Regions from separate parts of the Brevundimonas sp. GCM10030266 genome, predicted to be linked through region 2. Evidence: riboswitches for the same ligand, from Rfam matches in the RefSeq annotation. Region 2 holds a riboswitch; the other holds the start of a gene.
What was found. Region 2 has a riboswitch for cobalamin ahead of ACFQQC_RS07760 (DUF1852 domain-containing protein). Riboswitches for the same ligand answer to the same signal wherever they lie in the genome.
Positions count from the first base shown of each region.

Region 1: linked by a shared signal. The riboswitch ahead of ACFQQC_RS03485 (TonB-dependent receptor plug domain-containing protein) and the one ahead of ACFQQC_RS07760 (DUF1852 domain-containing protein) in region 2 are both predicted to bind cobalamin.

Region 1 covers NZ_JBHTCY010000001.1:656,518-672,122, reverse strand. Annotated here, with positions in the region: gene ACFQQC_RS03495 (argininosuccinate synthase) at 1-191, opposite strand, end outside; gene ACFQQC_RS03490 (aldo/keto reductase) at 524-1,420, shown strand; gene ACFQQC_RS03485 (TonB-dependent receptor plug domain-containing protein) at 1,404-3,218, opposite strand; cobalamin riboswitch at 3,381-3,523, opposite strand; gene mutS (DNA mismatch repair protein MutS) at 3,622-6,333, shown strand; gene glnD ([protein-PII] uridylyltransferase) at 6,330-9,008, shown strand; gene murJ (murein biosynthesis integral membrane protein MurJ) at 9,039-10,634, shown strand; gene trpS (tryptophan--tRNA ligase) at 10,779-11,852, shown strand; gene ACFQQC_RS03460 (hypothetical protein) at 11,855-12,289, shown strand; gene ACFQQC_RS03455 (GNAT family N-acetyltransferase) at 12,286-12,963, shown strand; gene ACFQQC_RS03450 (RsmB/NOP family class I SAM-dependent RNA methyltransferase) at 12,960-14,297, opposite strand; gene ACFQQC_RS03445 (potassium transporter Kup) at 14,345-15,605, opposite strand, start outside.
Region 2 covers NZ_JBHTCY010000002.1:259,478-275,082, reverse strand. Annotated here, with positions in the region: gene ACFQQC_RS07820 (DUF3297 family protein) at 42-281, shown strand; gene ACFQQC_RS07815 (M20/M25/M40 family metallo-hydrolase) at 392-1,819, shown strand; gene ACFQQC_RS07810 (hypothetical protein) at 1,889-2,182, shown strand; tRNA gene ACFQQC_RS07805 (tRNA-Leu) at 2,234-2,320, shown strand; gene ACFQQC_RS07800 (LysR family transcriptional regulator) at 2,359-3,264, opposite strand; gene ACFQQC_RS07795 (nuclear transport factor 2 family protein) at 3,389-3,718, shown strand; gene ACFQQC_RS07790 (SDR family oxidoreductase) at 3,715-4,503, shown strand; gene ACFQQC_RS07785 (class I SAM-dependent methyltransferase) at 4,680-5,381, opposite strand; gene prpB (methylisocitrate lyase) at 5,467-6,390, opposite strand; gene prpC (2-methylcitrate synthase) at 6,406-7,560, opposite strand; gene acnD (Fe/S-dependent 2-methylisocitrate dehydratase AcnD) at 7,871-10,495, shown strand; gene prpF (2-methylaconitate cis-trans isomerase PrpF) at 10,495-11,685, shown strand; cobalamin riboswitch at 11,745-11,951, shown strand; gene ACFQQC_RS07760 (DUF1852 domain-containing protein) at 12,062-13,051, shown strand; gene ACFQQC_RS07755 (methionine synthase) at 13,079-14,107, shown strand; gene ACFQQC_RS07750 (aldehyde dehydrogenase family protein) at 14,188-15,605, shown strand, end outside.

The DNA.
Region 1 (15,605 bases), on a different contig from region 2:
TTGATGCCCATCTTCAGCGCCTTCTCGCGCGCCGGGGCCAGTTCCTCGCCCTGACCCAGGTCGGCGGTGAAGGTGATGACCTCGGCGTTATATTCGGTCTGCAGCCATTTCAGGATGATCGAGGTGTCCAGGCCGCCGGAGTAGGCGAGCACGACCTTCTTGACGGGCTTCTTGGAGGCGTCGGACGACATGGGCATGATCCTTCGACGAACGCGGGGAGGCGTTCCTTGCATTTGGCGCGCTTAAAGGGCCTGACGCCCTGTGATGCAAGGGCGGGATTGGGGCAGGGGGCGTCCGGGGAGGATTATTCCCTGTCGCACGGCGATGTCTTCCCATTCCCCGATCATCCGTCGCCGAATTCTCCTGTGGATTGTGTGCGATTTCCTCGCAGCCCGCAGTCGGCGGGGAAAGGAGTTATCCTTCAGATTGGACTAATGAAAATGCGCGGATCGGCGTTCGGCGGGTAAGATTCGGTCAATGTCTCGGAAGGGGGGCCTTAAGCATTCGCGCGCAAGGTAGGGTCGTGATCCCCAACCGCGCCCCGTCCCCGGTCGAAAAGCTGGCGCTCGCCGTCGTGCACCAGCCTGAACGCGCCACACCCGCGCCCGCCGGTGCGCGCGAGGACGCGCTGCGCTTCCTGCTGCAGACCGCCGCCGACGCCGGCGTGACGGTCGTGGCGACCCGCCCGGATGGAGACGGCGAACGCCTGCTGGGGCAGGCCTGGCCTTTCCCCTCGCCCTTCCGCGTGACCGTCCGCACCGTCTCCATCGAGGAGGGCGTCGATCGCGTCGAGGCGCGCGCCCGCCGTTCGCTGGAACGGATGGGCCTGCCGCGCGGCGATACGCTTCTGGCCTCGCGGGCGTCCGATCTGGTCGGCGCCGAGGGCCGCGCCCTGTGGGACCGGATGCAGGCGCTGAAGGATCGCGGCCTGTTCCGCCGCATCGGCTTCTGCGCCACCGTCGAGGACGGCCCGGCGCTGCTGGCCCGCCGCTTCCAGCCGGACGTGGTGCAACTGCCCTGCAGCCTGCTGGACCAGCGGGTGCATCGCACCGGCGTGCTGGACGAGATCGCCTCGCTGGGCGTCGATCTGCATGGGTCGTCGGTCTTCGCGGGCGGCCTGCTGTTCATGAGCGGCGACGCCCTGCCGCCGGAAATGGCGCATCACGCGCCGCAGCTGTCGCGCATCCGCCGCCGTCTGGCCGAGGCCCGGGTGGATCCGATGCAGGCGACCCTGGCCTATACGCTCAGCCTGCCGCAGGTCTCGGCGGTCATCGCCAGCGCGGCCTCCGCCGCCGAGATTCGCGCCGTCCTGGCCGCCGCACATGCGCCGGCGCCGGCCCTGGACTGGGAGAAGCTGCAGCTCGAGCACCCGGCCGCCGGGGCGGCCGGGCTTCGCGCCCGGATCAGTAGCGCAGCCTGATCCCGACGTAGCCGGAGCGACCCGGCTCGCCGTAGCCCAGCACCTGCTGGTAGTGCTCGTCCGCCAGGTTCTCGACGCGCGCCGTCAGAGTGACGTTGTCGGTCAGTTCATAGGCCGCGTTGACGTTGGCGGTGATGAAGCCGTCGCGCACCCCGCCCGAGTCGTCCTGATCGCTTTCGGCGCGGACGGTCAGGGCGCCGGACAGGCGGTCGCCCGTCCAGCCGAGGGTGGCCGAACCCGACTGTTCCGGCACGCGCAGCAGCCGGGCGCCGGTGGTGTCGTCGCGGGCGTCCGTCCAGGCCCAGGCGAGGCTCAGATCGAAGCCGTTGGTCAGCACCATCTGGCCTTCCAGTTCGACGCCCTCGGTCCGGGTTCTGGCCAGATTGACATAATAGTAGGACGAGAAGTCGGCCGCGCTGAAGGGCGTGATCTGGTTTTCGATGTCCAGACGATAGACCGTCGCCCGGCCTTCGATCCGGCCGTCGAGTGCGCGCCAGCCCAGCGCCGCCTCATAACCTTCCGCCGTTTCCGGCGACAGGACCGGGAAGACGGCCAGCCCGTAGCAGTAGTCGCAGGCGGCCTGGCTGACGGACGGCGCCTTGAAGCCGGTGCCGTAGGCGCCCGACAAGGTGAAGCCCGGGCCGAAGTCCCACGCCGCCGAGACGCGGCCGGTGGTCTTGGAGCCGAAGTCCGTATCGTCGAAGCGCAGGCCGCCGGTGACGCTCAGGGCCTCCGTGACCTGATAGCGGCCGGTGGCGAAGGCCGCGGTGTTCTCAAGGCTGACGTCGGCGCCCGTCGACAGGCTGCCCTGGCTTTCCTCCCGCTCGGCGCCGAAGGCGTAGGTGGTCGCGCCCGTCTCGCCATTGGCCTGCCAGCGATAGGCCTGACGGTCGGCCTCGAAGACCGAGCCGAAGGCGCTGAAGGTCTCGCGCTCGATGTTCGAGCCCGAGACGCTGAACTGATGTTCCAGACCCAGCGCATCGACGGTGGCGCGGAGGACGCCGGACCACTGTTCGGACTCCGACCGGTCGGCGTTGTCGGAGATGGGGAAGCCGTTATCGAGGTCGGCCTCACTGCGCGACCAGCGGGCCGAACCGTCCAGCTTCACCGCCGGAGAGACGGCATAGCGGCCGCGCACGCCGACCGTGGTGTTGTCGAACCCGTCGGCTTCCGGATTGCCGTTCGCTTCATCCGCGACGGAGATGCCGTCGGTGGTGAAGCGCGAGACATAGCCGCCCAGCGCCCAGGTCTCATTGGCCGTGCCGACGGCCAAGCGACCGCGCGCGGTGTCGAAGCTGCCGGCCTCGGCCTCGGCGCGGACGCCGTTGATCTCGCGGGTGGTGAAGGCGATCACGCCGCCGATGGCGTCCGAGCCCCACAGCGAGGACTGCGGACCCGACAGGATTTCGATGCGCTCGACATCCCCCAGATCGAAGCCTGAGAAATCATAGGCGCCGTTCGGCTCGGCCGCGTCGTTCACGGGTGCGCCGTCGACCAGCACCAGGGTCTTGCCGGGCGTCGCGCCACGCATGCGGACCTGGGCCACGCCCCCATAGGCGCCCGAACGCGTGACCGACAAGCCGGGCACGTCGCTGAGGATGTCGGCGGCGAAGACGGCGCCGCGCTGTTCAATGGCGGCGCTGTCGATGACGCGGGCGCCGGGCGTATCGCTGACGATGGCCGGGATGCGGGTGGCGGTGACCACCACTTCTTCCAGCTCATTCGCCGATTGGGCGAAGGCCGGGGCGGCGAGGGCGGCGGTCAGGGCCGCCGTGGACAGGAGAATGGAGCGCTTCATTGAGCGGGAACCCCTTCGGCCCCGCGAAGACGCGCGTGGGGCCATCATGAGCGAGCCGATCCGCCGGGCCTGAATGGTCCGGACGGCGCAAGATCGGGTCGCTGCGACGGAAGTCCCGCGCTGCTGTCTGGTCCCGGACAGGAGCGAGCGACGGTGGCGGCCAGGTCTCCTGGCTTGCGGGTCAAAACTCGAAGCCCTCGCCTTCCCGGCCCGGGGACCAGTGGCGCCGGGGCGAGCCCCGGACGGACAGCGAACTCGCCGCCTACAGTTGCGGGCACAGCCGCGGTGTCTGACCGCGTTCCCTTAACCGCCGGTGCGGCTTGTCGCAGTGCGGCGATGCTTGTGCAAGACGGGCGGATCACGCTTGAGAGGACGGCCCTGATCCGTCACCCTGACGCCACGCATGAACGCTCCCCTCGCCCACCCGCCGCAAACCGACGCCGTTCCCTCGCTGGAGGGCGCGACGCCCTTCATGGCGCAGTATCTGACGGCCAAGGCCGGGCAGCCGGACGCCATCCTCTTCTTCCGGATGGGCGACTTCTACGAGCTGTTCTTCAGGGACGCCGAGATCGCGGCGGCGGCGCTGGGCATCACCCTGACCAAGCGGGGCAAGCATCAGGGCGAGGATATCCCGATGGCCGGCGTGCCGGTGCATGCGCTGGACGGCTATCTGGCGCGGCTGATCCGGCAGGGGTTCAAGGCGGCGATCTGCGAACAGCTGGAAGACCCCGCCGAGGCCAAGAAGCGCGGCGGCAAGGCGGTGGTGCATCGCGGCGTGGTGCGGGTGGTCACGCCGGGCACCCTGACCGAGGACAGCCTGCTGGATGCGCGCGGCGCCAACCGGCTGGCCGCCGTGGCGGTGCGCAAGGGGCGGGCGGCGGTGGCGGTGGTCGAGCTGGCCGGAGGACTGGTCGATGTGGTCGCCTGTCCGCTGGAAGACCTCGGCGCAACCCTGGCCTCGTTCCGACCGTCGGAGGTTCTGGTCCCGGACCGGCTGTTCTCGGACGAGGACACGAAAGACGCGCTGAACAGTTCGGGCGGGGTGGTGCAGGCCCTGCCGCAGGCTCTGGCCGAGCCGGTCGGGGCCAAGGTGCGGGTGGAGCGGCTGTATGGCGTCGCCTCGCTGGACGGCTTCGGCGCGTTTGAAGAGGCCGAGGTCTCGGCCCTGGGCCTGATCGCCGCCTATCTGGAGACGACGCAGGCCGGCAAGATCCCGGCCCTGACGCCGCCGCGCCGCTCGGGCGATACCGGCTTCCTGGCCATCGATCCGGCGACCCGGCTCAGCCTGGAGATCGACCGCACCCAGCGCGGCGAACGCGACGGCTCCCTGCTGGCCTGTATCGACCGGACCGTGACATCGGGCGGGGCGCGCGCACTGGCCGAACGGATCGCCCGGCCGCTGCGGGACACCATCTCCATCAATCACGGACTGGATGCGGTCGAATGGCTGCTGGAGCGGCGCGACCTGCGCCGGGATGTTCGCGACGGGCTGAAGGCGTCGTCGGACGTGGCGCGCGCTGTTTCGCGACTGGCGCTGGGCCGGGGCGGACCGCGCGATCTGGCCGCCATCCGCAACGGCCTGTCCATCGCCGAGGGCATCGCGGGCCTGTTCCCGCCGGTCGCCGATCCCCTGACCGGACCGCCGCCGCGCATCGCCGCCTGTGTCGACCGGATGACCCTGTCGCCCGATCTGGGTCGGCTGCTGGTCGATCTGGCCGAGGGTCTGGTCGCCGAGCCGCCGCATCTGGCGCGCGACGGCGGCTTCGTGAACCCCGACTTCCGCCCCGAACTGGACGAGGCCCGTCGCCTGCGCGACGACAGCCGCCGGGTCGTGGCCGATCTGGAGGCGCGCGCCGTCGCCGAGTCCGGCGTGGCCTTCAAGATCAAGCACAACGCCGTGCTGGGCTATTTCCTCGAGACCAGCGCCAAGGCCGCCGAGCCCCTGCTGCGCCCGACGGAGGACAGCCCCTTCATCCACCGCCAGACCCTGGCCAACCAGGTCCGCTTCACCACGGTCGAACTGTCGGAGCTGGACGCCAAGATCAGCCAGGCCGGTCACCGGGCCCTGGCCATCGAGGGCGAGACGTTCGAGATCTGGCGGCGCACGGTGCAGTCCCTGTCGCAGCCGCTGCAGGCCGTGGCCGAGGCGCTGGCCGAGCTGGACGCCCACGGGGCGCTGGCGGAGTGGGCCGAGGAGGTGGGCGCGGTCCGGCCTTCGGTCGATGACACCCTCTGCTTCGAGATCACCGCCGGACGTCACCCGGTGGTCGAGGCGGCGGTGAAGGCGGCGGGCGATCCCTATACGCCGAACGACTGCAAGCTGGACGGCGCCGGTCAGGGCTGCGCGCGCCTGAGCATCGTCACCGGGCCGAACATGGCCGGCAAGTCGACCTTCCTGCGCCAGAACGCCCTGCTGGTGGTGCTGGCCCAGGCCGGCGCCTTCGTGCCCGCCAAGGCGATGCGGTTGGGCGTGGTCGACCGGCTGTTTTCCCGTGTCGGGGCGGGAGACGATCTGGCCCGCGGGCGTTCCACCTTCATGATGGAAATGGTCGAGACCGCCGCCATCCTGACCCAGGCCACGGACCGCTCTTTCGTTGTGCTGGACGAGATCGGCCGCGGCACCGCCACCTACGACGGTCTGGCCATCGCCTGGGCGACAGCGGAGGCCCTGCACGACCGCAACCGCGCGCGCACCCTGTTCGCCACCCACTACCACGAGCTGGCCAGCCTCGAGACGCGGCTGGCCCACGTCTGCAACCTGTCCATGAAGGCCAAGGAGTGGAATGGGGAGCTGATCTTCCTCCACGAGGCGGCGCCCGGCGCCGCCGACCGTTCCTACGGGGTGCAGGTGGCGCGGCTGGCGGGAGTGCCGGGACCGGTGGTGGCCCGGGCGCGCGAGGTGCTGGACCGGCTGGAAAGCGACAAGGCCGCCGGCGCCAATCTGAACGACCTGCCGCTGTTCGCGGTCAGTGAACCGCCCGCGCCGGAGCCGGTCCGGTCCTCGGCCGTCGACGACGCCCTGCAGGGCATCGAGCCGGATGAGCTGACCCCGCGCGAGGCGCTGGAGGCCCTGTATCGCCTCAAGGGACTGGCGAAGGGGACGGTGGGTCGGTGACCGACACCCTCGACGCGCGGCTGGCGGAGGCGGCCGGGGCGTCGGACGTGCGCAAGGCCGTGGCCGCGATCCTGCGCGAAAGCTGGGACGCGGGCCGGGCCAGGGCGGCGCGGCGGCTGGAGGCCGGCGGCGAGGGGGTCGAGGTGGCGCGCCTCTATTCCGACGCCGCCGACGACATGCTGACCGCCCTGTGGCGGTTCACCACGGAGGTGCTGTATCCGGCGCCCAATCCGACCGAGGCCGAGCGTCTGAGCCTGATCGCCGTGGGTGGCTATGGCCGGGGCGTGTTGGCGCCGTTTTCGGATCTGGACCTGCTGTTCCTTCGCCCGTGGAAGTCGATCCCGCGCTCCGAGCAGGTGATCGAGTTCATGCTCTATGTCCTGTGGGATCTGGGCGTGAAGGTCGGGCAGGCGGCCCGCTCGGTGGACGAGAGCCTGTCGCTGGCGAAGACCGACATGACCGTCCGCACCGCCCTGCTGGAGGCCCGTCCGCTGGTGGGCGACCGGGCGCTGTCGGACGACTTCATCGCCCGCTTCCAGGCCTTTGTCCTGAAGGCCGACCCGCGTCCCTTCATCGCCGCCAAGCTGGAGGAACGGAACGTCCGCCATCAGAAGACCGGCGCGGTCCGTTACCGGGTCGAGCCCAATGTGAAGGACGGCAAGGGCGGGCTGCGCGATCTGAACACCCTGTTCTGGATTGCCCGCTCACTGGCCCCGGACAGTCTGCTGGGCGCCCGGGTGATGGACGATCTGCTGACTTCGCGCGAACGGCGGACATTCGAGGAATCGTTCGACTTCCTGTGGCGCACGCGGGCGCATCTGCATCTGCTGGCGGGCCGCGCCGAGGAGAAGCTGACCTTCGACCTGCAGCCGGAGGTGGCGCGCCGCATGGGTTGGCAGGGGCGGGGGGATGAACCGGCCGTCGAGCGGTTCATGCGCCGCTACTTCCTTGTCGCCCGCGACGTCGGGGCCCTGACGCGGGCGACCTCGGCCAAGCTGGAGGCGCGCCACCAGAAGCGGGCGATGAGCCTGTCGCGCCTGATCCCCGGCCGGAAGAAGAACCTCGGCGTCGAGGGCTTTGTCGAGGTGGCGGGGCGGTTGTCGGTGACCGGGCCGGAGGTGTTCTCGGACGATCCGACCAAGCTGCTGATCCTGTTCCGCACGGCGGACGAGCATGATCTGGACCTGCATCCGGACGCCTTCTCGGCGGTGACGCGGTCGTTGTCGCTGGTGACTCCTTCGCTGCGGCGGGATGCGGAGGCGACGCGGGCCTTCCTCGACATCCTGACCGGCCAGCGGCCCTATCGCGTGCTGACGCTGATGAACGAAACGGGTCTGCTGGGCCGGTTCCTGCCCGAATGGGGGCGGATCGTCGGCCAGACCCAGTTCAACATGTACCATGCCTTCACGGTGGACGAGCACACCCTGCAGGCCATCGGCATCATCAACGATATCTGGCGCGGCAAGCTGAAGGCCGACCACCCGACGGCGACCGAGATCGTCCACCGGATCGATGATTTCGAAGCCCTGATGCTGGCCATGCTGCTGCACGACGTGGGCAAGGGCGGGGACCGGGGGCAGCTGGAGGACGGCGCCTTCGCCGCGCGCCGGGCCTGCGACCGGCTGGGGCTGGATCCGCGCCGGATCGAGTTCGTCGTCTGGCTGGTGCGCAACCATCTGGCGCTCAGCGACTACGCCCAGAAGCGCGACGTGTCCGATCCGGCGACGGTGCGGGCCTTCGCCGGACTGGTCGGGGATCCGGAGCGGCTGCGGACCCTGCTGGTGCTGACGGTGGCGGATGTGCGGGCGGTGGGGCCGGGGGTGTGGAACGGCTGGAAGGGCCAGCTGATGCGCGACCTGTATCAGCGCACCGAGGCGGTCTTTCGGGGCGAGGATGTGACCCGGGCCGATCCGCTGGCGGACTTCCCCGATCTGGTGACGCGGGCGGCCCGGTCGGGCGCGGCGGCCAGCGTGGTGACCGGGCGTGAGACGGATGAGGGCGAGACGCCGCTGGCGGCGGCGCGGATCGCGGTGGCGGCGAAGGACAGGCCGGGCCTGTTCGCCGATCTGGCGGCGGCGCTGGCGGCGGGCGGCGCGGACGTGGTCGGCGCCCGGGTGGCGACGGCTGAGGACGGCACGGCGCTGGACGTGTTCGAACTGCAGGACGGATCGGGCGCGCCCTATGGCCAGGCCGAGCCGCGTCGGCTGACCCGGCTGGTGTCGGCGCTGGAGGCCGCGGCGCGCGGCAAGGGCGTCGGGACGCCGCCGGAGCCCCCGCCCAATCCTCGTCGCGCGGCCTTCGACGTGCGGCCCGTCGCCCTGATCGATCTGGACGAAAGTCCTGATGCGGCGGTGATCGAACTGTCGGGGGCGGACCGTCCGGGCCTGCTGGCCGAGCTATCGCGGGTTCTGGCCGATCACGGCCTGTCGATCCGCTCGGCCCATATCGCGGGCTTCGGCGAGCGGGCGGTGGACAGTTTCTACGTCACAGACGCGAACGGGAAACGCCCGAAGGCCGGGCCGAAGCTGGAGCGTCTGAGGGCGGCGCTGGAGGCGGTTCTGGATCGTCGCGACGCCAATGGCCGGTCGGTGTCCGCGCCCGTCCGCGCCAGCCTGCGCGACGTGTCCGAGTTCGGACGGAAACGGCCCGTATCGCCCCGCCCGGAAGCGCGCTAATCCACGGGCTCACGCCCCTTCGAGTTCCCCATGAGCCTCGCCCGTAACACCCTGGTGCAAGCGACCCTGACGCTGGGGAGCCGTATTCTGGGCTTCGCCCGCGATCTGGCCCTGTCGGCGCGGTTCGGGCAGGGGCCGATGATGGACGTCTGGGCGACCTGCCTGATGTTGCCCAACCTGTTCCGCCGCCTGTTCGCCGAGGGGGCCTTCGCCCAGGCCTTCGTGCCGGTCTACGGCGGGGTCAGGGCGCGGGAGGGCGACGAGGCGGCGGCCGTAACCGCCTCCGAGGCGCTCAGCTTCATGTTCGCCGTGGTGGCGGCCTTCTGCATCGTCCTGCAGATCCTGATGCCGTGGATCATGCCCTGGCTGCTGTCGGCCTGGCGCGACGACGCGGCGGTGATGCGGACCGCGGTGATCGCCACGCAGCTGGCCATGCCTTACCTCGCCTGCATGACCATCGCCTCCCTGCTGTCGGGAGTGCTGAACACCGGCGGCCGGTTCGCCCTGTCCGCGGCGGTGCCGGTCTTTCTGAACATCTGCACCCTCGTGCCCCTGCTGGCGCCGAGCGTGATGCCGATCAGCCAGCCGACCACCCTGCTGGCCGCGGCGGCGGCGGTGACGGTTTCGGGCCTGATCCAGGCCGGGCTGCTGTGGTGGGGCGTGCGCCGTCTGGGCGTGACCCTGAAACTGGGCGTGCCGCGCCTGACGCCGAACGTGAAGCGGGCGCTGGCGCTGGCCGTGCCGGGCGCGCTGGCGGGCGGGGCCATGCAGATCAACTCGGTGGTCAGCCAGGTCCTGACCGGCACGGACGAGGGCGCCCGCTCGGTGCTCTATAACGCAGACCGCCTGTACCAGCTGCCGCTCGGTCTGGTCGGGGTCGCCATCGGCCTGGCGCTGGTGCCGCGCCTGACCCGCGCCTTCGTGCAGGGCGACCATGAGGGCGGCCGCAAGACGCTGGATGACGGCATCACCCTGGCCATGGCCTTCACCCTGCCGGCGGCGGTGGCCCTGTTCGTCATTCCCTTCTTCATCATCGACGCGACCGTGACCCGCGGCGCCTTCACAAGCGCCGACGCCGCCCGCACCGCCGATGTCCTGCGTCAGTTCGCCTGGGGCGTGCCGGCCTTCGTGCTGGCCAAGGTGCTGACCCCGCCCTTCTTCGCCCGCGAGGACACGCGCCGGCCCATGATCTTCGCCGTCTCGGCGGTGGTCTTCACCGTGGTGGTCGGCTCCGCCCTGTTCTTCTGGCTGTCGGCCAACGGCCATGACGGCGTGCTCGGCCTCGCCGTCGCGACCAGCCTGTCGGCCTGGCTGAACGTGGCCCTGCTGGGCGGGACATTGATCCGCGAGAAGGCCTGGCATGCCTCGACCGCCTTCGTCTCGCGCTTTTCGCGGGTGCTTCTGGCCAGCGGCGTGATGGCCGCGGCCCTGCTGGCGGCGGGGATCGGCTATGAGATCCTGAGCCGCATCTTCCTCGCCAAGGAGGTCGCCGTGCTGGTCGTGGCCGGCGTGGGCGCGGCGCTCTACGGCGCCTGCCTGCTGCTGTTCCGGGCGGTCAGCCTTCGTGAACTGAAGGCCGTGCTGCGTCGCGAGCCGGGCGGGTCCATCTCCTCCGGTCTGGACTGACCGTCAGCGAGGCGATAAGCGCGAAGGCATGACGATTTCCGGATCGACCTTCGCCGCCCGTCGATGGCGCCGCTGAACCGTTCCAGCACCTTGCCGTGCGCGCGGCCGCGCGCCTGATCCAGATTTCCTCCCGAGTATCCGACCATGACCGATTCCAACCCGGCCCCGACTGCTCCGGCGTCCGCCCCGTCGCCCGTTCCGGCGTATGATGGCCCGCGCCGCATCCTGTCCGGCATCCAGGCCTCCGGCGCCCTGCATCTGGGCAACTACCTCGGCGCCCTGAAGCGTTTCACCCAGCTGCAGGACACGGGCGCGCCCTGCTTCCTGTTCGTCGCCGACCTGCACGCCATCACCGTCTGGCAGGATCCGGCCCTGCTGACCGCCCAGACGCGCGAGATCGCCGCCGCCTATCTGGCCTCGGGGCTGGACCCGGCCAAGTCGGTGATCTTCCCGCAGTCGGCGGTGCGCGCCCACACCGAACTGGCCTGGATGTTCAACTGCGTCGCCCGCCTCGGCTGGCTGGACCGGATGACCCAGTTCAAGGAGAAGTCCGGCAAGCACAAGGAACGCTCGTCGGTCGGCCTCTACACCTATCCGGTGCTGCAGGCGGCGGACATCCTGCTCTACAAGGCCACCGAGGTGCCGACGGGCGAGGACCAGAAGCAGCACCTTGAGCTGACCCGCGACATCGCCGCCAAGTTCAACAACGACTTCGGCGTGCCCGGCTTCTTCCCCCTGCCGGACCCCCTGACCCAGGGCCCGGCGCCGCGCGTGATGAGCCTGCGCGACGGGGCGGCCAAGATGTCCAAGTCCGATCCCTCGGACGCCTCGCGCATCAACCTGACCGACGACGCCGACACCATCGTCGCCAAGATCCGCAAGGCCAAGACCGATCCCGGCAATCTGCCCGAGGACGTCGACGGCCTGAATGACCGGCCCGAAGCGAAGAACCTAGTCACCATCTACGCCGCCCTGGCGGATGAGACGAAGGAACAGGTCCTGCGCGAGTGGGGTGGCAAGGGCTTCGGCCAGTTCAAGCCGGCGCTGGCCGAGCTGGCCGTGGCTTCGATGGCTCCGGTCACGGCCGAGATGCGCCGCCTGATGGCCGACACCGCCGAGATCGACAAGGTTCTGAAGGACGGCGCCGAGCGGGCGTCGACCATCGCGGATCCCGTGGTGGCCGAGGTGAAGAAGATCATCGGCTTCTGGGGCGGCTGACCATGATCGAACTGCTGTTGAGCCTGTCGACGCCGCCGGCGCTGGTTCAGGTCCAGACGACGGGCGATCTTCGTCTGGGCGACAGCGGCATGGTCATCGAACGCACCCGGGGCGGTTTCACAGGCAGCTTCCACGCCATCGTCTTCAACCCGGGCAAGGCGCCGGATCGACTGGTCGGCGTGTCCTCTCCGGAGGCCGGGTCCGTGACGTCCGAGGTCGTGGTCTATGACGAGGACATGCGGCGAGCCGTCCAGAGCGATCCCCTCGCGATCCCGCCCGGCGGCCGGATTCTGGTGCGGGCGACCCTTGCGTTGTCGACCGACGACTTCCCTCGCGGCGTCCCGGTGTCGGTGACGTTCGAGCGGGCAGGGACGCTGAGCGTGATCGTCTCCCCCCAGTCCAGCGCAATCATCGTGCCGCCGGTCGCCACGCGGTGAGCCACGGGGCGCACCCGCTCGACCAAGCCGTCCATAACGCCCTGACCAGCCGTCAGGCGGCGCTGTCGATCCGCGAGGGCGATGTGATCCGGTTCGATCCGGACCATGCCCTGTTCGCCGCGGCCGGGCCGTCGGCGACGGCGGCGGACTGGGTCGTCCTGGCCCGATCCACGGGCCGGCTGGCCCTGTTCGAGGCGGACGCGGTCGTGCCGGCGGGGCTGGTGGAGGTTGATCGTATCGACTGCCTGCAGATGACGGCGACCGCGATCAGCGGGGGCGGCAAGTCGGTCGCGTTCGAGCTCCTGACCGACGCCGACGGGCCGGAGATGCTGGCGCTGGCGACCCTGACCCAGCCGGGGCCCTTCTTCTCGAAGACCCATCGGCTCGGCTCGTTCATCGGCATCCGCCGCCAGGGCGTGCTGGTCGCCATGGCGGGCGAGCGGATGACCCTGGACGGCTTCACCGAGGTCAGCGGCGTCTGCACCCACCCGGATCATCGCGGCCATGGCCATGCGGGCGCCCTGATGCGGGCGGTGGGGCAGCGGATTCTGGATCGTGGAGACAAGGCCTTCCTGCACGCCCGCATCGGGCATGCGGCGACCATCGCCTTCTACGAGACGCTGGGCTTCAGACCGCGCATCACGCCCAGCTATGTGGTGATGGACCTCGCCTAGGAGACGCGATCCAGCCGCGCGACGAAGAAGCCGTCGACGCCGCCCTTCTCCGTCCACATGGACGGCAGGATGCGCAGCCAGCCTTCGGGCGTCAGGGCCTCGTCCGGGGCGCCGATCTCGCCCGGGATCGCCGGGGCGGTCCTGAAGGCCGGGTTGCGGCGCAGGAAGGCGATGATCTGGGTCTCGCCCTCTTCGCGCTCCATCGAGCAGACGCAATAGACCAGACGGCCGCCCGGCTTCACGCGCCCGGCGGCGACGTCGAGCAGGCGGTGCTGAACGTCGGCCAGCTTGGCGACGTCGGCGGGCTTGGTGGCGCGCAGGACTTCCGGATTGCGGCGGAAGGTGCCGGTGGCGGTGCAGGGGGCGTCCAGCAGGACGGCGTCGAAGGTGCGGTCGTCCTCCCAGTCCTCGGCAGGCAGGGCGACGACCTCGGCGGACAGGCCGGTGCGCTCCAGATTGGCGTGCAGGCGCTTCAGGCGGTTTTCGGACCGGTCCAGCGCCACCACCGTCGCGCCCGAAGCGGCCAGCTGCAGCGTCTTGCCGCCGGGCGCGGCGCACAGGTCGATGACCGACTCTCCGGCCTTGGGGGCCAGCAGGCGGGCGGGGACGGCGGCGGCGGCGTCCTGGACCCACCAGCCGCCCTCCTCGAAGCCGGGCCAGCCGGCCACGTCGCCGCGGCGACCGGTACGCACCGTTCCGCCGGGCAGGACCTCGCCGTCGAGTTCGGCGACCAGGGCGGCGGCGTCTGTGCCGGGCTTGAGGCTGAGATCGGTCGGCGGCTCCTCGCGGGCGGCGAGGGCCAGGGCGATCAGGCCCTGCTCGCCCCAGGTCGCCTTCCAGCGGGCGGCCAGCCAGTCGGGCAGGTTGCTCTCGGCGGTGGTCAGGCCGGGGCCGTCACGGCCGACTCCGCGCAGCACGGCGTTGACCAGATTCTTGTAGGGCCGGGTCTTGGGGTCGCGCTCGGCCAGTTTCACGGCGGTCGAGACGGCGGCGAAGGCGGGCGTCTCCAGCACCAGGGTCTGGGCCAGGGCGATGCGCAGGATGGTGCGGACGGCCAGCGGCGGGGCCTTGTTCAGGCGGCGGTCGAGGATCTGGTCGATCTCGCCCAGACGGCGCAGGGCGGCCATGGCCACGGCGCGGGCGAAGGCCCGGTCCGGCCCTTCCAGAGAGGCGACCTCGCGGAAGGTGAGGGCGGAATCCAGACCGCCCCGGCCCTCCAGCGCGGCGTTCAGCAAGATGCCGGCGGCGATGCGGGCCTCGATGCCGATGTCGGCGGCTTCGTCGCGCGGAGCCTCGACGCGCGGGGGACGCGGACCGCGGGCCTTATCGGCCATCCGGCGACCCCGGGCTGCGGAGTTGCGGCCTGCGCCGTTGCGATCGGTCATACGGAAACCTGCGTGCCCAGTTCGACCACGCGGCCGGGAGGAATGTGGAAGAAGTCGGTCGGGTTGGCGGCGTTGCGCATCAGGAAGATGAACAGCCGATCCTGCCACAGGGGCATGCCTTCGGTGGAGGAGGCGATGACCGAGCGGCGACCCAGGAAGAAGCTGGTCGACATGATATCGAACTTCAGCCCCTGCTTGCGGCACACGCCCAGCGCCTTGGGCACATTGGGCTGTTCCATGAAGCCGTAGGAGATGACCAGCTTCTTGAAGTCGTCCGAGATCGGCTCGATCGACACTCGGTCGGCCGGGTTGACCCGCGGCCGGTCGGTGGTGCGGACGGTCAGGATGACGTTCTTCTCGTGCAGCACCTTGTTGTGCTTGAGATTGTGCATCAGGGCGACGGGCGCGATGTCCGGGTCGCTGGTCAGGAAGATGGCCGTGCCCGGGGCGCGGTGCGGCGGGCGGGCGCGCAGCATCTCGATCAGGTCGATCAGCGGCAGGCTGTCCTTGCGGGTCTTGGCGGTCAGGATCTGGGTGCCGCGCACCCAGGTCCACATCAGCAGCACCAGGGCCGCGCCCAGCACCAGCGGCATCCAGGCGCCGTCCGGGATCTTCAGCAGGTTGGAGGTCAGGAAGACGGTGTCGATGAAGCCGAACGGGATGAGGGTGGCGAGCACCGCCCACATCGGCCATTTCCACTTCTTGGTGATGACCGAATAGGCCATCAGGGTGTTGACCAGCATGGTGCCGGTGACGGCCACGCCATAGGCGGCGGTCAGGTTATGCGAGCTCTGGAAGACGACCAGCAGCACCAGCACGCCGATCATCAGCAGGCTGTTGACCGCCGGGACATAGATCTGGCCGGCCTGGCTCTCGGAGGTGTTGAGAATCTGGATGCGCGGCAGCAGGCCCAGTTGGACCGCCTGCTGGGTCACCGAGAAGGCGCCGGTGATGACGGCCTGCGAGGCGATGACGGTGGCGGCGGTCGCCAGCGCCAGCATCGGCCAGTAGATGGCCTGCGGCACCATGCTCCAGAACGGGTTCTCGGAGGCGGCGGGGTTGTCGAGGATCAGGGCGCCCTGACCGAGATAGTTCAGGGTCAGGCAGGGCAGGACGAAGAACATCCAGCCCGCGCGGATCGGCGATTTCCCGAAATGGCCCATGTCCGCATACAGGGCCTCGGCCCCGGTCACGGCCAGGAAGACGCTGCCCAGAATGATGAAGCCCAGGAAGCCGTCCTTGATCAGCAGTTCCACG
Region 2 (15,605 bases):
ACCGGCTAAAGGCGGCGGCTGATTTGCCGAAGAGCCAAGCCATGACCGATCTGCCCGACCGCCTGTCCGTCGATCCCGACAGCAAATTCCACGATGCCGACCTGCTGGCGCAGGGCATCGGCGTCCGCTTCAAGGGCGAGGAAAAGACCAACGTCGAGGAATACTGCATCTCGGAAGGCTGGGTCCGTCTGGCCGTCGGCAACCGCGTCGACCGTCGCGGCAAGGCCCTGACCGTCAAGCTGCAGGGGCCGGTCGAGGTGTGGGTCAAGGGCGACGCCTGAGCGTCTGACGGGCGGCGAATTCGCTGCTGACATCCCGTGGCCGGACGTTCTTCCCGGCCCACGAATGTGGGTCTAGGGTCCGGCTCCAATCTGAGTCCCCCGGAGTCGCCATGCGCCTGTCCGCCCGTCTTCTCGCCGCCAGCGCGCTTGCGCTGAGCCTCGCCGCTCCGGCCTTCGCCCAGGACGCGGCGACCATCCAGCGGGCCGCGCAGGTCCGCGACGCGGCGCTCGAGCAGAACATCGCGCTGGACTACGTCACCCAGCTGACGACCCGCTTCGGTGCGCGCCCGGCGGGCTCGAAGTCCGAGCAGGACGCCGCCGCCTGGGCCGCCGGCTACATGCGCGAGCACGGCTTCAGCAACGTCCGCATCGAGACCTTCCCGCTGGTCGGCTGGGAGCGGGGCGAGGAGAGCGCCAGCATCGTCGGCGCCCGACCGCAGCGTCTGGTCGTCGCCGCGCTGGGCCATTCGCCCGGCACCAACGGCGTGATCGAGGCGGATGTGGTGCGTTTCGACAGCCTCGAAGCCCTGAACGCCGCCCCGGCCGGATCGCTGGCGGGCAAGATCGCCTTCGTCGACGCGGGCCAGATGGTCCGCATGCAGGACGGCGGCGGCTACGGCCTCCTCTCGCGCATCCGCAGCGGCGGGCCGGGCGCGGCGGCGTCCAAGGGGGCGGTGGCCTTCATCATGCGCTCGGCCGGTTCGGACGAGCACCGCATGCCGCACACCGGCACCACCCGCTATGTCGAGGGCCGGGTGCCCCTGCCGGGCTTCGCCCTGTCGGCGCCCGACGCCGACCAGCTGTCGCGCCTGATCGCGCTGGGCGAGACGGTGCGGGTCAGTCTGTCCTCGACCGCCCACACCTATGAGACCGTGTCCCAGAACGTGATCGGCGACATTCCCGGCGTCTCGCGTCCGAACGAGATCGTCGTGCTGGGCTCGCACATGGACAGCTGGGATCTGGGCACCGGCGCCATCGATGACGGCTCGGGTGGGGCGATCACCCTGGCCGCCGCCAAGGTCATCGCCGAGAGCGGTCGCCGTCCGGCCCGCACCCTGCGCGTGATCCTGTACGGCTCAGAAGAGGTGTCCCAGCCGACCAACACCGGCAACGGCGGCGGCGCCTATGTGCGCGGCATCGGCGCGGCGGTGGAGCAGCACATAATCGCCGGCGAGAGCGATTTCGGCGCCGACCGTGTCTATGCCCTGCGCCTGCCGCCGGGCGGCCAGAACACCGACTTCCAGCGCGCCGCCACGCAGGTGCTTTACCCGATCGGCGTCCTGCCCTCGGCCGAGCCGGAACTGCACGGCGGTGTCGACATCGGCCCGCTGGCCGAGGCGGGCGTGCCGGTCTTCACCCTGGCGCAGGACGGGACCCGCTATTTCGACCTGCACCACACCGCGGACGACACCCTGGACAAGGTTGATCCGGCCCAGCTGACCCAGAACGTCGCCGCCTGGGCCGGCCTGCTGTGGCTGATCGCCGATTCCGATGTGGACTTCCGGGCCATGCGACCGGCCGGTCAGGCGGCGCATTGAGGTCGCTTTGATCCGTGATCGCGCCATGCGAGGCTGGCGCGAATCCACGCTGACGCTTCGGGGGACAGGATGAGCGACGACTTCAATCGGGGCAGGGCGCCCGAGCCGACCAATGGCCTAGCCATCGCCTCGCTGGTTCTGGGCATTGTGGCGGTTCTGCTCGGCTGGATCCCGATTGTCGGCCTGGTGTCGTGGATCATCGCGCCGCTGGGGCTGGTGCTGGGCCTGATCGCCCTGGGCAAGACCTATGGCCGTCCGCTGGCCATCGGCGGCATCGTCGCGTCGGCCATCGGCTTGCTGATCTGCCTGCTGTGGCTGCTGGGTCTCGGCGCCCTGATGGCGTTGAGCGCCGGCGCCAACTGATCGTCCGCGTGGCGACGGTGGTCCGGCCCTGTTATAGAGCCGGACCGGTTTGCGGGCGTGGCGAAACTGGTAGACGCAACGGACTTAAAATCCGTCGGGCGAAAGCCCTTGCCGGTTCGACCCCGGCCGCCCGCACCATCTTTGGCAGAACGGTCGCTTCTGGCGTCTCCTGATCGTCAGCCGGCGCCTGTTTCGCCATGTCGTCGCGCAAAGTCGATGAACGCCTTGAAGGCCGCGGTCGGGTTGCGACGGCTGGGATAGTAGAGGCTCAAGGGCGACAGGGTCGGCGTCCAGTCCTCCAGAACGCGGACAAGCCTGCCCGCCTCTATGTCTTCCCGCACATCGGATTCCATCGCGAGGGTGAGGCCTACCGAAGCCAGGACGGCCGTGCGGGCCAGGCCCGCCTCATCGAGCGTAAGGGCGCCCTCGACATCGATATGGACCGATTGCCCGTCCTTCTCGAACGGCCAGCGATAGATCGCGCCATTGGGCAGACGGACGCGAAGACAGGCGTGGTTCAGCAGGTCCTGAGGGACCATCGGCGTCCCATGCGCTTCCAGATAGGTCGGCGAGCCCACCACAACGTTTCGTCGCGCGCGCCCGAGCGGCACGGCGATCATGTCGACTGGCACGCGGTCGGCGCTGCGGATGCCGAAGTCGAAACCGCCCGCGACGACGTCCACCATCCGGCCCTCCGTCACGACATCGATGTGAACCTGGGGGTGTTCGCTTACGAACGGCAGGACGAGGGACGAGAAGATTTCTCGCGCTGCTGTCGGGAAGGCGTTGATCCGCAGCGTGCCTGACGGAGTGGCCTGCCGGGAGCGGACGACATCCATGGCTTCATGGATGTCTCGTACGGCTGGAGCGACCTGCGCGACGAACTGCTGCCCCGCCTCGGTCAGGGAGACGCTTCGGGTCGTCCGGTTGAACAGCCGGACGCCGAGGGTCCGCTCAATCTTCCCGACCGCATTGCTGAGCGCGGTCGTCGACACGCCGAGTTCGATCGCCGCTGTTCGGAACTTGCCGCAGCGGGCGACGACCAGAACGGCGTCCAGTTCGGTCAGGCTGCTCTTCATCATTGTCCTGCTTTTCGTGACGACTCGTGCCGATTTGTCCCGATTATCGCGCGAACTGTCCACCTCTACCTTGGCGTCATCGAAGGCGCGGCCATCCGGTTGCGACCACAGCAAGCAGGACAGAACGATGTCGTTAGAGCTCCCTTCCCCGATCGCCGACTATGTCGAGGCCAATGCCCGCCTCGACCTCGACGGCATGATGAAGACCTTCGCCGCTGACGCGGTGCTGCTGGACAACGGCAAACGCTTCGAGGGCCGTGCCGAGATCCGCACCCTGCTCCAGGAGATGGTCGTCGATCTCAAGGCGATCTTCACCCCCGACGCCCTTCGCCGCGAGGATGATGTGGTCGTGTTCGAAGGTCCGGCCCATGGCGACTTTCCGGGCAGCCCGATCCGTTTCACCTACCGCGTCACGCTCGATGGCGAGGCGATCAAGACCATGGATGTCTCGGCATGAGCGTCCAGGCCAATCCCAACGAGTTCGCGGGCAAGCGCGTCCTCGTCAGCGGCGGCACCAAGGGTCTGGGCCGCGCCACCGTCGATCGCTTTCTGGCCGGGGGAGCCCGGGTGATCACCTCGGCGCGCGCCAATCCTGAGCCCATCGACGGCGTCGAGTTCGTTCCGGCGGACCTGACGACTGCCGCAGGCGGGGAGGTTTTCGCCAAGGCGGCGCTCGAGCGTCTGGGCGGCATCGATATCCTCGCCCATGTGATGGGCGGCTCCGCCACGCCCGGCGGCGGCTTCGTCGCCCTGACGGACGATCACTGGCTGTCAGAGCTGAACCTGAACCTTCTGGCGGCCGTTCGTCTCGACCGTCTGCTGATCCCCCAGATGATCGAGCGGGGTTCGGGCGCGGTGGTGCACGTCACCTCCATCCAGTCGGTCCTGCCCCTGCCGGACGCGACCACGGCCTACGCCGCCGCCAAGGCCGCGCTGCGGACCTACAGCAAGTCCATCTCCAAGGAGCTTGGCCCCAAGGGTGTGCGGGTCAACACCGTCTCGCCGGGCTGGATCATGACCGAGGGCACGGACGTCTTCCTGCAACGCATACAGGCCGCCAATGGCGGGACGCTTGAGGACGCGCGACAGCTCGTGCTCGCCGGCCTTGGCGGCATCGCGATCGGACGGGGAGCTGAACCTCATGAGGTCGCCGAAGCCATCGCCTTCCTTGCCTCGGATCGCGCCTCCTCGATCCATGGGTCGGAGCTTGTCGTCGACGGGGGGACCGTGCCGACCGTTTGACGGGCGTCTGTCCGATATCGTGCGCGCGACCGAAGCACTTACACAGTCGTTACACAGTGGTTTGTTTTCCGAATTTAAATATGCAAAAACAGGATATTAGGCGAGATTGATGTGACTTAAAATCCGTCGGGCGAAAGCCCTTGCCGGTTCGACCCCGGCCGCCCGCACCAGTCGATCTAGCCGCGGGTCGCGTGCCAGCCCCGGATCATGAAGGCCTGGAAGAAGGGGATGGGCAGGGGGAAGCCCGCCTGACGCCACAGGGCCTCGGTCTCCGCGACCGGCAGGACGCCCAGCACCTCGCGCATCATCCCGGGCAGGTTGGCCAGTGAGTCCGGTGTGGCGCCCATCAGGGTCTGGACCTGTTTCCAGTCGGCCAGCAGGGCAGGGAACTCGGGGCTGTCCGGATCGCCGCTGATCTCGGCGCTGAGGAAGCGGCCGCCGGGCTTCAGCCGGTCATGGATGGCGCTGTAGAAGGCGGGCCGGTCCTCACGCTTGATGAAATGGGCGACCAGCAGGCTGACCACGACGTCAAAGCCCGTCTCGCCGACATCCCCGACATAGCCGTGGATCAACTCGCAGCGGTCCGTGAATCCCGCCTGCGCCAGCCGATGACGGGCGACGTCCAGCATCTCGGCGGAGGGATCGACCCCGACGAAGGTCCAGCCGGGGAAGGCGTCGGCCAGCGACAGGATTTCCGCGCCGGTGCCCACGCCCACGCACAGCACCCGCGCCTCGGCGGGCAGGTCCGCCAGTGTCAGCCGCATCAGGAAATGCAGGCTGTCCGAGATGGGCTTCAGACCGGCGTTGCGACGGTCATAGGCGTCGGCGATCTCCTGACTGAAGAAGCCGGAGGTGCTGAAGGATGCGTGCTGGGTCATTGTTATAGTGTAACAGCGACCGGGCGGCGACGCCAGATGGGCCGGCGGGCGCCCTCCCCCTCATTGAAGGGGAGGGCTCAAGGCGTCAGCTGTCCTGCGGCATGCCCTGCGGGACGATGGTCTTGATGATCGAGGCGTCCAGCTCCTCGAACTGGTGCAGGCCGATGGTGTCGTACAGCTCCTGACGGGTCTGCATGCGGTCGATGTATTTGTGGGTGCCGCCGTGCTCGGCGATCGAGGCGTAGAGTTCTTCCTGCGCCTTGTTGGCGGCGCGCAGCGAGGACACCGGCCAGATCACCATCTTGTAGCCCATCTCCTCGAATTCCTTCGCGGTGAAGAAGGGCGTCTTGCCGAACTCGGTCATGTTGGCCAGCAGCGGGACGCCGGGCATGGCGGCGGCGAATTTCTCGAACATCTCGCGGCTGGTCAGGCCTTCGGGGAAGATGGCGTCGGCGCCGGCCTCGACATACAGCTTCGCGCGGTCCACGGCGGCGTCGAAGCCCTCGACCCCGACCGCATCGGTGCGGGCCATGATGACCAGATCGCGACGGGCCTTGGCGGCGGCGGCGACCTTGGCGGCCATGTCCATGGCGGGCACCAGCGACTTGCCGTTCAGGTGGCCGCATTTCTTGGGCAGGATCTGGTCTTCAAGGTGCACGGCGCCGGCGCCGGCTTCCTCGAAGGTCCGCACCATGTGCATGACGTTCAGCGCCTCGCCATAGCCGGTGTCGCCGTCCACCAGCAGCGGCAGGCCCGAGGCGCGCGCGATCTGGCGGATGAAGAAGGCGACCTCGTCCACGGTGATGATGCCGAGGTCCGGCAGACCCATGGACGCGGTCATGGCCGCGCCCGACAGATAGACGCCGTCGAAGCCCGCGTTGCGCGCCTGGATCGAGGCCTGGCCGTTGTGGGCGCCCGGCAGCTGCCAGATGCCGTCACGGGCCAGGGCGGCGCGGAACCGCTTGCCGGCGGATTCGGTGGGGAGGTCGGAGGCGAGGAGGTAGGGCATGGGTACTCCGTGAACTCAGCCGCGCTTCGACAGCGGGACGAACTCGAGATTTTCAGGACCGGTGTAGTTCGCCGTCGGGCGGATGATCTTGCCGTCCTGGCGCTGTTCGATGACGTGCGCGGACCAGCCGGTGACGCGCGAGATGACGAACAGGGGGGTGAACATGGCCGTGGGCACGCCCATCATGTGGTAGCTGACGGCCGAGAACCAATCGAGGTTCGGGAACATCTTCTTGGCGTCCATCATGACGCTCTCGATGCGCTCGGCGATGTCATACATCTTGGTCGAGCCGGCCTCGTCGGACAGCTGTTTGGCGACGCGCTTGATGACGACGTTGCGCGGGTCCGAGATCGTATAGACCGGGTGGCCGAAGCCGATGATGACTTCCCTGGCGTCCATGCGACGGCGGATGTCGGCCTCGGCCTCGTCCGGATTGGCGTAACGCTTCTGGATTTCGAAGGCGACCTCATTGGCGCCGCCGTGCTTGGGCCCGCGCAGGGCGCCGATGGCGCCGGCGACGGCCGAGAACATGTCCGACCCGGTGCCGGCGATGACGCGGGCGGTGAAGGTCGAGGCGTTGAACTCGTGCTCGGCGTAGAGGATCAGCGAGGTGTGCATGGCCCGCACCCAGCTCTCGGACGGCTCCTTGCCGTGCAGCAGGTGCAGGAAGTGGCCGCCGATGGTCTCGTCGTCGGTCTCGACCTCGATGCGACGGCCGTTCTGGCTGAAGTGGTGCCAGTACAGCAGCATGGAGCCCAGCGAGGCCATCAGGCGGTCGGCGATGTCGCGCGCGCCCGGATGGTTGTGGTCATGGGCTTCCGGCAGGACGCAGCCGAGGGCCGAGACGCCGGTGCGCATCACATCCATCGGGTGGGCGGCGGCGGGCAGGCATTCCAGCGCGTCCATGACGGCGGCGGGCAGGCCGCGCAGGGCCTTCAGCTTGGCCTTGTAGGCCTTCAGCTCGGCCGCGTTCGGCAGCGTGCCGTGGATCAGCAGGTGGGCGATTTCCTCGAACTCGGCGCCTTCCGCGAAATCCAGGATGTCGTAGCCGCGGTAGTGCAGGTCATTGCCGGTCTTGCCGACGGTGCACAGGGCGGTGTTGCCGGCGGTGACGCCGGACAGGGCAACGGACTTCTTGGGCTTGAACGCGGGGGCGGCGGCGTCGGTCATCGATTTCCTCACTGGTCCAGTGCAGCGCGTCGCGGCGTTCTGGCGTCCCGGAGGGGAGCGCGGGCCGAGCCTGCACGCGGCGGCGCCCGTTGATCGCGCGTCCGCCCTGATTGATGGGCACGAAATAGCGGAATTCCGCGCCGGGTGAAGGGTGAATCTGCTTCGGGCGCGACTTGCGTGGTCGGGCCGTGCTACCACTTGGCAAAACAGAGCCAAATGGCCACGGGAACGCACAACGGCAGGAATGACAGCGCTTTCGGCGCTGCCCGTCGGCGGGATCGTGGTCCGACGACCGGACAAGAGTGCTGACATGAATACCGCCTTCCGCAAGCCGCTGCCGGGCACGGCGCTGGACTATTTCGACACCCGCGCGGCGGTCGAGGCGATCCGCCCGGGCGGCTATGACGGCCTGCCCTATGTGTCGCGCGTGCTGGCCGAGCAGCTGGTGCGGCGGTGCAATCCGGCCTCGCTGACCGCCGCCCTGACGCAGATCGTCGAGCGCCAGCGCGATCTGGACTTCCCCTGGTATCCGGCCCGCGTGGTCTGCCACGACATCCTGGGCCAGACGGCGCTGGTCGATCTGGCGGGCCTGCGCGACGCCATCGCCGATCAGGGCGGGGACCCGGCCAAGATCAATCCGGTGGTGCCGACCCAGCTGATCGTCGACCATTCGCTGGCCGTCGAGGCGCCCGGCTTTGATCCCGAGGCCTTCGCCAAGAACCGCGCCATCGAGGACCGCCGCAACGAGGACCGCTTCCACTTCATCGAGTGGACCAAGCGCGCTTTCGAGAACGTCGACGTCATCCCGGCCGGCAACGGCATCATGCACCAGATCAATCTGGAGAAGATGAGCCCGGTCATTCAGGCGCGCGACGGCGTGGCCTTCCCCGACACCTGCGTCGGCACCGACAGCCACACCCCGCACGTCGATGCGCTGGGCGTCATCGCCATCGGCGTCGGCGGTCTGGAGGCCGAGACGGTCATGCTGGGCCGTCCGTCGATGATGCGCCTGCCGGACATCGTCGGCGTGAAGCTGACCGGTCGTCGCCATGAGGGCATCACCGCCACTGACATCGTGCTGGCCCTGACCGAGTTCCTGCGCAAGGAGCGGGTCGTCGGCGCCTGGCTGGAGTTCTTCGGCGAGGGGGCGGACAGCCTGACCATCGGCGACCGCGCCACCATCTCGAACATGTGCCCGGAATACGGGGCGACGGCGGCGATGTTCTACATCGACCAGCAGACCATTGATTATCTGCGCCTGACCGGCCGCGAGCCGGAGCAGATCGCCCTGGTCGAGACCTACGCCAAGACGACCGGCCTGTGGGCCGAGGCGCTGAAGACCGCCGAGTACGAGCGGGTGCTGGAGTTCGACCTGTCGAGCGTCGAGCGTAATCTGGCCGGGCCGTCCAACCCGCACCGCCGCCTGCCGACCTCGGCCCTGCACGAGCGCGGCGTGGCCGTCGATCTGGAAGGCGCGCGGGCCGAGGAGCGCGAGGGCCTGATCCCCGACGGCGGCGTGATCATCGCCGCCATCACCAGCTGCACCAACACCTCCAACCCGCGCAACGTCGTGGCCGCCGGTCTGGTGGCGAAGAAGGCCCGCGCGCTGGGGCTGGACCGCAAGCCGTGGGTGAAGACCTCCTTCGCCCCCGGTTCGAAGGTGGCGCAGCTGTACCTGGAAGAGGCGGGCCTGCTGTCCGAGCTGGAGGCGCTGGGCTTCGGCATCGTCGGCTTCGCCTGCACCACCTGCAACGGCATGAGCGGCGCGCTGGACCCGGTGATCCAGAAGGAGATCGTCGACCGCGACCTCTATACGACCGCTGTCCTGTCGGGGAACCGCAACTTCGACGGCCGCATCCACCCCTATGCGAAACAGGCCTTCCTCGCTTCGCCGCCGCTGGTGGTCGCCTACGCCATCGCCGGGACGGTGCGGTTCGACATCGAGCAGGACGTGCTGGGGATCGCCCCGGACGGGTCGGAAATCCGCCTGAAGGACCTGTGGCCGACGGACGCCGAGATCGACGCCATCGTCGGCGAGCACGTGAAGCCCGAGCAGTTCCGCAACGTCTATGAGCCGATGTTCGCGCGCCGGACCATCATCGGCGCCCCGGTCAGCCCGCTGTACGACTGGCGGCCGATGTCGACCTATATCCGCCGTCCGCCCTACTGGGACACCGAGGGCCTCGGCGCCCTGGCGGCCAGCCCGCGCACCCTGAAGGGGATGCGGCCGCTGGCCATCCTGCCGGACAACATCACGACCGATCACCTGTCGCCGTCCAACGCCATCCTGCCGACCTCGGCGGCGGGCGAATATCTGACCTCGATGGGCGTGCCGGAGGAGGACTACAACTCCTACGCCACCCACCGTGGCGACCACCTGACCGCCATGCGCGCGACCTTCGCCAACCCCCAGCTGGTCAATGAAATGGCCGTGGTCGACGGGGCGGTGAAGAAGGGCTCGCTGGCCCGGCTGGAGCCGGACGGCGAGGTGGTCCGCATGTGGGAGGCGATCGAGACCTATCTGGGCCGTCGCCAACCGCTGATCATCATCGCGGGGGCCGACTACGGCCAGGGCTCGTCGCGGGACTGGGCCGCCAAGGGCGTGCGTCTGGCGGGGGTCGAGGCCATCGTCGCCGAGGGCTTCGAGCGCATCCACCGGACCAATCTTATCGGCATGGGCGTCATGCCGCTGGAGTTCATCAACGGCGTGACCCGTCTGGGCCTGAAGCTGGACGGCACCGAGACCTATGACGTCATCGGCACGCCCGCGCCGGGCGCCGAGCTGACGCTTGTCATCCATCGCACCGACGGTTCGGAAGAGACGGTGGCGGTGAAGTGCCGTCTGGATACGGCCGAGGAGGTGTCGATCTATGAGGCCGGCGGGGTGCTGCAGCGGTTCGCCCAGGACTTCCTCGACTCGGAGGCCGCCGCCTGATGTCCGGTCAGTTCCGCGTTCCCGCCACCTATATGCGCGGCGGTACCTCCAAGGGCGTCTTCTTCCGGCTGGAGGATCTGCCTGAGTCCTGCCGCGTTCCCGGCGCCGCGCGCGACCGACTGTTCCAGCGGGTGATCGGCAGTCCCGACGCCTATGGCAAGCATATCGACGGCATGGGCGGCGCGACTTCCAGCACCTCGAAATGCGTCATCATCTCGCCCAGCGACCGGCCGGGGCATGACGTCGACTATCTGTACGGTCAGGTGTCGATCGACACGGACTTCGTCGACTGGTCCGGCAACTGCGGGAACCTGTCGACCGCTGCGGGCGCCTTCGCGATCCATGCCGGCTATGTCGATGCGGGGTCGGACGGCGTGCGGACCGTGCGCATCTGGCAGGCCAATATCGGCAAGACCATCATCGCCCAAGTTCCGGTCAGTGGTGGCGCCGTGCAGGAGACCGGCGACTTCGAACTGGACGGGGTGACCTTCCCCGCCGCCGAGATCGTGCTGGAGTTTCTCGATCCCGCCGATGAAGGCGAGGGCGACGACGGCGGGGCCATGTTCCCGACCGGAAACCTGATCGACGCGCTGGACGTCCCCGAGGATCTGGTCGCGGGCGGCAAGCTGACCGTCACGATGATCAATGCGGGTATCCCGACGATCTTCGTCAACGCCGCCGACCTCGGCTACGCGGGCACGGAGCTGCAGGAGGCCATCAACGGCGATCCGGCGGCCCTGAAGCGGTTCGAGGCCCTGCGCGCCATCGGGGCGCTGAAGATGGGGCTGATCGACAGCCTCGAAGGCGCGGCCAAGCGCCAGCACACGCCCAAGATCGCCTTCGTCTCGCCGCCCAGGGACTATGTCTCATCCAGCGGCAAGGCGGTCGCGGCGGCCGATGTGGACCTGCTGGTCCGCGCCCTGTCGATGGGCAAGCTGCACCACGCCATGATGGGCACGGCGGCGGTGGCTATCGGGGCGGCGGCGGCGATCCCCGGCACGGTGGTCAATCTGGCGGCGGGGGGCGGCGAGCGTCAGTCGGTGCGCTTCGGCCACCCGTCCGGGACCCTGCGCGTCGGCGCCGAGGCCGTGCAGCAGGACGGCGGCTGGACCATCACCAAGGCGATCATGAGCCGGAGCGCCCGACGTCTGATGGAAGGCGCGGTCTTCGTTCCGGACGACACGATCTGAAAATCACATAATCATATAAAGATATCTTTATGTGATTATTGACATCCGGCGCGTCTGTGTCAGTCTGGCGGCGTCGTGGTTCTGCGCGTCCTCTCCGGAGGGCGCGGAGCTAAGAGGGAAGCCGGTGTGAAGCCGGCGCTGCCCCCGCAACTGTGAGCGGCGAGCCGAAGGTTCATCTCGTGTCACTGGGAGTCCAATCCCGGGAAGGCCGGACCGGAAGCCGTGACCCGTGAGCCAGGAGACCTGCCCCGACAGATAACGTCCTCCGGCGGGGTGTCCGGTCAGGTCGCATGAGCGCCGCGACGGGACTGATCCGCGCGGGCGATCGCGCGTCCCTGTCCGCTGTCCCGCCACAGCATCAACGGCAGAGACTCCCATGACCGCCGCCGACTTCACCTTCACCCTCTCGAGCATCGCGTTCGACGAGGACTATCACCCGGCCGAGAGCACGCGGCTCACCACCAATTTCGCCAATCTGGCCCGGGGCGAGAGCCGTCAGGAGAACCTGCGCAACACCCTGCGCATGATCGACAACCGGTTCAATTCGCTTGCGGATCAGGACAATCCGCGCGGGGACCGCTACGCGGTGGAGCTCAACATCGTCTCGGCGGCGCTGAACGTCGGGGGCGAGGATGACCGGGAGTCTTTCCCGCAGTTCGAGATCCTGCAGACGATCGTGGTCGACAGGGAGACGGGCGAGCGGACCAACGGCATCGTCGGCAACAACTTCTCATCCTACGTCCGCGACTACGACTTCAGCGTCGTTCTGCCGGCCCATATGAAGGCCAATCCGGGCGCCTTCGCTCCGGCGGACTACGGCGACCTGCATGGCAAGCTGTTCAGGCATTTCCTGAACTCGGCCGCCTATCGGGAAGCCTTCGCCAAACCGCCGGTGATCTGCCTGAGCGTGTCGAGCAACAAGACCTATCACCGCAACGGCAAGGCGCATCCGGTGCTGGGCCTGGAGTATGAGAACGACGCGTTCTCGCCGACCGACGACTATTTCGCGAAGATGGGGATGAAGGTCCGCTACTTCATGCCCCGGGGCAGCGTGGCGCCCTTCGCCTTCTACCACATCGGCGATCTGACGGCGGACTACACCGATCTGGAGCTGATCAGCACCATCGCGACGATGGAGACCTTCCAGAAGATCTATCGGCCCGAAATCTACAACGCCAACTCGCCGGCGGCCGACCAGTACCAGCCGAGCCTGAAATATCAGGACTATTCCCTGACCCGCATCGTCTACGACCGGGAGGAGCGCAGCCGGCTGGCCGTCGAACAGGGACGCTTCGTCGAGGAGCGGTTCATCAGGCCGCATCGGGCCCTGCTGGCGCAGTGGTCCGCCGATTTCGCCGCCGCCTGATCTGTTACGCGTTCACGAGACCTTCCCATGAGCAAACTCTTCCCCACCTCGACCGCCGGCAGCCTGCCGAAGCCCTCCTGGATCGCCACGCCCGAGCAGCTGTGGTCGCCCTGGAAGCTGGACGGCGATGAACTGGTCGCCGGCAAGCAGGACGCCCTGCGCCTGTCCGTGGACGATCAGCTGAAGGCCGGCATCGACATCGTCGGCGACGGCGAACAGACGCGTCAGCATTTCGTGACTACCTTCATCGAGCACCTGGACGGCGTCGACTTCGAGAAGCGCGAGACGGTGCGGATCCGCAATCGCTACGACGCCAGCGTGCCGACGGTGGTGGGCGCCGTGTCGCGCTCGAAGCCGGTCTTCGTCGAGGATGCGAAATTCCTGCGGGCCCAGACCGACAAGCCGATCAAATGGACCCTGCCCGGGCCGATGACGATGATCGACACCCTCTATGACGCCCACTACCAGAGCCGCGAGAAGCTGGCCTGGGAGTTCGCCAGGATCCTCAATGAGGAAGCGAAGGAACTGGAGGCGACCGGGGTCGATATCGTCCAGTTCGACGAGCCGGCCTTCAACGTCTTCTTCGACGAAGCCAACGACTGGGGCATCGCGACGCTGGAGCGCGCCGCCGAGGGTCTCAAATGCGAGACCGCCGTCCACATCTGCTACGGCTACGGCATCAAGGCCAATACCGACTGGAAGAAGACCCTCGGCTCCGAGTGGCGGCAGTATGAGCAGACCTTCCCCAACCTGCAGAAGTCGAGCATCGACATCATCTCGCTGGAGTGCCAGCACTCGCGCGTGCCTATGGAGCTGATCGAACTCGTTCGGGGCAAGAAGGTGATGGTCGGCGCCATCGACGTGGCGACCGACACGATCGAGACGCCGGAAGAGGTCGCCGACACCCTGCGCAAGGCGCTTCAGTTCGTCGACGCCGACAAGCTCTATCCCTGCACCAACTGCGGCATGACCCCGCTGTCCCGCAAGGTCGCCAACGGCAAGCTGCGCGCCCTGAGCGCCGGCGCCGAGATCGTCCGGAGGGAACTGTCGGCCTGATCCGCCCGCCGATGATTGGCGAAAGGCGGCGCATCGCTCTAGGGTCGCCGGCCTTCTGACTGTCTCCGGGACCGCCTGCCATGACCGACACGCTCGAACTCTCGCACTGGATCGACGGCGATCGGGTCGGGGGCGATCGTCCCGCCGAAAGCCGCAACCCGTCGGACACGCGCGAGGTCGTGGCCCGCACGCCCGACGGCTCGGCGGCGGATGTCGATGACGCCGTGGCGGCGGCGAAGGCGGCCTTCCCGGCCTGGGCGGACGCCTCGCCCGAGGCGCGATCGGACGTGCTCGACCGGGCCGGAACCCTGCTGATGGAGCGCAAGGAAGAGGTCGGCCGCCTGCTGTCGCGCGAGGAGGGCAAGACGCTGCCGGAAGGCATCGGCGAGACCGCCCGCGCCGCCCGCATCCTGAAGTATTTCGCCGGCGAGGCCCTGCGCCTGCACGGCCAGAACCTGGCCTCGACCCGTCCGGGCGTGGAGATCCAGACCTATCGCCAGCCGGTCGGCGTCTATGGCCTGATCACGCCGTGGAACTTCCCCATCGCCATCCCGGCCTGGAAGGCCGCGCCCGCGCTGGCGTTCGGCAATACGGTGGTGCTGAAGCCCGCCGGTCCGACCCCGGCCACGGCCGAGGCGCTGGTCGCCATCCTGCATGAGGCAGGCCTGCCGAAGGGCGTGCTGAACATGGTCATCGGTCGCGGCGGCGTCGGTCAGGCCATCGTTGACCACAAGGATATCGTCGGCGTCTCCTTCACCGGCTCGCAAAGTGTCGGCGCCGGGGTGGCGGCGGGCGCGGTGAAGCGTCAGGCCCGGGTGCAGCTGGAGATGGGCGGCAAGAACCCGCTGATCGTGCTGGACGACGCCGATCTGGAGCGGGCGGTGAACATCGCGCTGGACGGCTCCTTCTTCGCCACCGGCCAGCGCTGCACGGCCTCCAGTCGCCTGATCGTGCAGGACGGCGTCCATGACAAGTTCGTCGCCCTGCTGGCCGAGAAGGTCGCGGCCCTGCGCGTCGGCGATGCGCTGGATCCGAACAGCCAGATTGGGCCGGCGGTCAGCGAGGCCCAGATGGAGACCTCCTACACCTACGCCGATATCGCGCGCGGCGAGGGCGCCCGCATCGTCACCGGCGGCGACCGCCTGAAGCTGGACAAGCCCGGCTGGTACGTCCAGCCGACCCTGATCGCCGACACCGCCGCCGACATGCGGATCAACAATGAGGAGGTCTTCGGCCCCGTCGCCTCGACCATCCGCGTGAAGAGCTACGAGGAAGCTCTGGAGATCGCCAATGGCGTCGAGTTCGGTCTGTCGGCGGGCATCGTCACCAGCAGCCTGAAGCACGCCCGCGACTTCCAGCGCCGGGCCAAGGCGGGGATGACCATGGTCAACCTGCCGACGGCGGGCGTCGACTATCACGTACCGTTCGGCGGGACGAAGTCGTCCAGCTATGGCGCGCGCGAGCAGGGCTTCGCCGCGGCGGAGTTCTTCACCCAGAT